Regions from separate parts of the Streptomyces sp. NPDC037301 genome, predicted to be linked through region 1. Evidence: riboswitches for the same ligand, from Rfam matches in the RefSeq annotation. Region 1 holds a riboswitch; the other holds the start of a gene.

Region 1 (2,387 bases):
GCAGGCCGCAACCGGGGAAGCCGCCGAGGAGGAGACAGCGGTGGGGGGCGACGGGGACAAGCCGGTGGACGGTGCGCGGGAGGAGGTCCAGGAGACCGCCGAGCAGCTCGCCGCGCGGCGTTGGCCCGCCGGACACGACGTACGTCATGACACCTACGGCTATGGCTGGGTGCAGGGCAGCGGTGTCGGCCGGGTGACGGTGCGGTTCGAGGAACCCGAATCGGCGCCCGGCCGGGTGCGTACGTTCCGCATCGACGATCCGGAACTGCAACCGGCCGATCCGCTGCCGCTGGTGCGGAACCCGGTGGACTACTCGTCCTGGCCGGCCAGTCTGCCGAAGTCCCTGTCCGGGCCGGTCTCCTCGGGCGGGGAGTCCAGACCGTAGTGCCGGTAGAGCTGGAGCTCCTGTTCCGGTGAGAGATGGCGGCCTACGCCGAAGTCTGGCGCGTCCTTGATCAGCGCACGGTCGAAGGGGACGCGGAGCGAATCCTCCACGAATTCGCTGGGTTCCAGCGGGACGAACGCGTCCCGGCTGAACAGTCCGGTACGTACGGCCGCCCACTCGGGCACACCGGTCGCGTCGTCGAGGTACACCTCGTCCACGGTTCCGATCTTGGTGCCCTTGCGGTCGAACGCTTTGCGGCCGATCAGGCTGCGCGGATCGATGTCGGTCTGCACGGTCCCTCCCACTGGTCGCGGCTACTCCACAAGCACTACAGAAGTGCAGATCCGGGGGGTTGGCCACTCGAGAATTCCGCCGCGAACCCCGCTGGTAGGCTGGTGATGGCTGCTGACCCCGTGCGGGAGAGTCCTCCGGAGCGAATCCGAAGGCGCCGAAGGAGCAAATCCTCCCCGGAATCTCTCAGGCCCCCGTACCGCACGGACGAGGTCACTCTGGAAAGCAGGGCGGGTTTCGTGCGGCCGAGTGCCGGTACGGTTCCCTTCCTCACCGACGGTGAAAGCTGGTACGCCGCAGGGCGCGCCGGTGAAGCTCTCAGGTTGAGATGACAGAGGGGGAGGCCGTTCGGGCACCCGCGCCGTGGTGCCCCTCGCAGGTCGTGACAGACCAGGAGGCCTCCACCATGACCCCCCGTCGCACTCCGCTCTCCCAGCTGGAGCAGGGCATTCCGTTCGAACAGCGCCACATCGGTCCCGATGCCGAGGCGCAGTCGAAGATGCTCGCTCAGATCGGTTACGGCTCGCTGGACGAGCTGACCGCGGCAGCGGTGCCCGATGTCATCAAGAGCGCGGAGGCGCTGCAGCTGCCGACCGCCCGCACCGAGGCCGAGGTCCTGGCGGAGCTGCGCTCCCTCGCCGACCGCAACCAGGTGCTGGCCCCGATGATCGGGCTCGGCTACTACGGCACCTTCACCCCGCCGGTGATCCTCCGCAACGTCATGGAGAACCCCGCCTGGTACACGGCCTACACGCCGTACCAGCCGGAGATCTCGCAGGGCCGCCTGGAGGCGCTCCTCAATTTCCAGACGATGGTCGCCGAGCTGACCGGGCTGCCCACCTCAGGCGCCTCGCTGCTCGACGAAGGCACCGCAGCCGCCGAGGCCATGGCGCTCTCGCGGCGTGTCGGCAAGGTCAAGAACGGTGTCTTCCTGGTCGACGCCGATGTCCTGCCGCAGACGATCGCCGTCATCGAGACCCGCGCTGAGCCGACCGGTGTCGAGGTCGTCGTCGCCGACCTCTCCGACGGCATCCCGGCGGAGATCGCCGAGCGCGGCGTCTTCGGTGTCCTGGTGCAGTACCCGGGCGCCTCCGGGGCGGTACGGAACATCAAGCCCGTCATCGAGCAGGCCCACGAGCTCGGTGCGATCGTCACGGTCGCCGCCGATCTGCTGGCCCTGACCCTGCTCACCTCACCGGGCGACCTGGGCGCGGACATCGCGGTCGGTACCACGCAGCGCTTCGGTGTACCGATGGGTTTCGGGGGACCGCACGCAGGCTTCATGGCCGTACGCGAGAAGTTCGCCCGCAGCCTGCCGGGCCGCCTCGTCGGTGTTTCCGTCGACGCGGACGGCAGCAAGGCATATCGGCTGGCCCTGCAGACCCGCGAGCAGCACATCCGCCGCGAGAAGGCCACCAGCAACATCTGTACCGCTCAGGTGCTGCTCGCCGTCATGGCCGGGATGTACGCCGTCTACCACGGCCCGGACGGGCTGCGGACGATCGCTCAGCGCACCCACCGCTATGCGACGATCCTGGCCGAGGGCCTGCGCGCCTCCGGTATCGACGTCGTGACCGGTGCCTACTTCGACACCCTCACCGTGCGTGTCCCGGGGAAGGCCGCCGATGTCGTGGCCGACGCGCGCGAGCGCGGTGTCAATCTGCGGCTCGTCGACGCAGACCTGGTCTCCCTCGCCTGCGACGAGACCAGC
Region 2 (2,387 bases), on a different contig from region 1:
GTGACGTCGAGCAGGACGAGGTGGAGGACGCGGCCCCGGCGCCGCGCGTCACGGGCCAGCCAGCCGCGTACCCACGCCTGGGTTCCGCAGTCGTGGACGACGACGGACTCACCGGAGCGCAACGCCCGCCACAGTCCCCAGTAGTGGGCGACGCGAACAAGGGGGCGGTAGAGGGCGTACGGGATTAAACGGGGCATCAGCCCCGCCCAGCGGTCCCGGGTGTCCTGGGAGTCGATGGCACGGGCCGTTGTGACCGCCCGCCGGATGAGCGTCGATTTGCCGCTGCCGGGCAGCCCGGAGACCACCACCACGTCGCCCGCCGCGAAGTGCAGGCTGCGCGGGCTGCGCCCGGCCCGCTCCCGCAGATCCCTCACGACGGGCGCGTGCGTGCCGAGCGTCTCCGTGGCCGGAGCCCCTGGCTGTGCGGGCATCGCGCCATGCGCGACCCCCGCGGTCGTCGCGTACCGCTGCAACGTCATCGCCCTCCCCCTGTCGGGTCACCCCACGTATGCTCATGAAGTGTAAAGAAAAGGTAATGCGGCACAACCGTCCACGCCGCTGATTTCCCATGCGGGACCGGGGCCCCACTCCAGTGCGATGCATGCGATGATGGCCCGGCCAACTGCATAAAGGCCGCTTGAATCCGCGCGGGAGAGTTCCGGTCACTGCATGTGCCGGGCGCCGAAGGAGCAAGTTCCTCCCTTGAATCTCTCAGGCCCCGTACCGCGTGGATGAGGCAGATCTGAAAAGCGGGCCGCTCTGCGGCTCCACCCAAGGTGCAAGCCGAACCCTTCAGGGGCTCTCGGCGAACCTCTCAGGTTCCGATGACAGATGGGGAGGGATTGTCCTCGTCGTCATGCCCTGGGAGCCATATCCATGAGCACCGCCCCCCGTCTCACCGCCCTCGATGCCCTGCACCGTTCGCTGGGCGCGACCATGACCGACTTCGCGGGCTGGGACATGCCCCTGCGGTACGCCAGCGAGCGCGACGAGCACAACGCGGTGCGCACCAGGGCCGGCCTCTTCGACCTGTCGCACATGGGCGAGATCACCGTCACCGGCCCCGCGGCCGCGGCCTTCCTGAACTTCGCGCTGGTCGGCAACATCGGCACCGTAGCCGTGGGCCGCGCCCGCTACACGATGATCTGCGCCGAGGACGGCGGGATCCTGGACGACCTCATCGTCTACCGCCTGGGCGACACCGAATACATGGTCGTCGCCAACGCCGGGAACGCCCAGATCGTGCTGGACGCGCTGACCGCGCGGGCCGACGGCTTCGACGCCGAGGTGCGCGACGACCGCGACGCGTACGCGCTGCTCGCCGTCCAGGGCCCCGAGTCCCCCGCCATCCTGGCCTCCGTCACCGATGCCGACCTGGACGGTCTGAAGTACTACGCCGGTCTGCCCGGCACGGTCGCCGGTGTCCCCGCCCTGATCGCCCGTACCGGCTACACCGGCGAGGACGGCTTCGAGCTGTTCGTCGCCCCCGAGCACGCCGAACGCCTGTGGAAGGCCCTCACCGAGGCGGGCGCCTCCCGCGGCCTGATCCCGTGCGGGCTCTCCTGCCGCGACACGCTGCGCCTGGAGGCCGGCATGCCGCTCTACGGACACGAGCTGACCACCGAGCTGACCCCCTTCGACGCCGGCCTAGGCCGGGTCGTGAAGTTCGAGAAGGAGGGCGACTTCGTAGGCCGCAAGGCCCTCCAGGCCGCCGCCGAGCGTGCCGAGACCGCTCCGCCCCGCAAGCTGGTCGGGCTGATCGCCGAGGGCCGCCGGGTGCCGCGCGCCGGCTACCCCGTCGTCGCCGTGGGCGGGACCGGGCGCCAGGTCGTCGGCGAGGTCACCTCGGGCGCCCCGTCGCCCACCCTGGGCAAGCCGATCGCCATCGCGTACGTGGACGCCGCGCACGCCACGCCCGGTACCGCGGGCGTCGGAGTGGACATCCGGGGCAGCCACGAGCCGTACGAGGTCGTGGCGCTGCCGTTCTACAAGCGCCAGAAGTGACGTCCGCGCACCTCAGAAGTGACGCAGTCGCGTCTCACACCGTAAGACCACCGTTCATCAGCACTCCCCCGCGTACAGGAGAATTCAGGTCATGAGCAACCCCCAGCAGCTGCGTTACAGCAAGGAGCACGAGTGGCTGTCGGCCGTCGAGGACGGTGTGGCCACGATCGGTATCACCGAGTTCGCCGCCAACGCGCTCGGCGATGTCGTCTACGCCCAGCTCCCCGAGGTCGGTGACACGGTGACCGCGGGCGAGACCTGCGGTGAGCTGGAGTCGACCAAGTCGGTGAGCGACCTGTACTCGCCGGTGACCGGTGAGGTCACCGCCGCGAACCAGGACGTCGTGGACGACCCGTCGCTGGTGAACTCCGCTCCCTTCGAGG

Evidence for each region. A riboswitch is a leader RNA that binds a small molecule or an ion and turns the genes downstream of it on or off. The one in region 1 is predicted to bind glycine.
Region 2: linked by a shared signal. The riboswitch ahead of gcvT (glycine cleavage system aminomethyltransferase GcvT) and the one ahead of gcvP (aminomethyl-transferring glycine dehydrogenase) in region 1 are both predicted to bind glycine.

The regions. Positions count from the first base shown of each region.
Region 1 is NZ_JBVJWD010000015.1:206,040-208,426, reverse strand. It holds gene ACZ7IB_RS24510 (DNA polymerase IV) at 1-385, shown strand, start outside; gene ACZ7IB_RS24505 (PRC-barrel domain-containing protein) at 310-678, opposite strand; glycine riboswitch at 792-888, shown strand; gene gcvP (aminomethyl-transferring glycine dehydrogenase) at 1,083-2,387, shown strand, end outside.
Region 2 is NZ_JBVJWD010000002.1:558,208-560,594, reverse strand. It holds gene ACZ7IB_RS05825 (AAA family ATPase) at 1-479, opposite strand, end outside; glycine riboswitch at 639-736, shown strand; gene gcvT (glycine cleavage system aminomethyltransferase GcvT) at 877-2,004, shown strand; gene gcvH (glycine cleavage system protein GcvH) at 2,096-2,387, shown strand, end outside.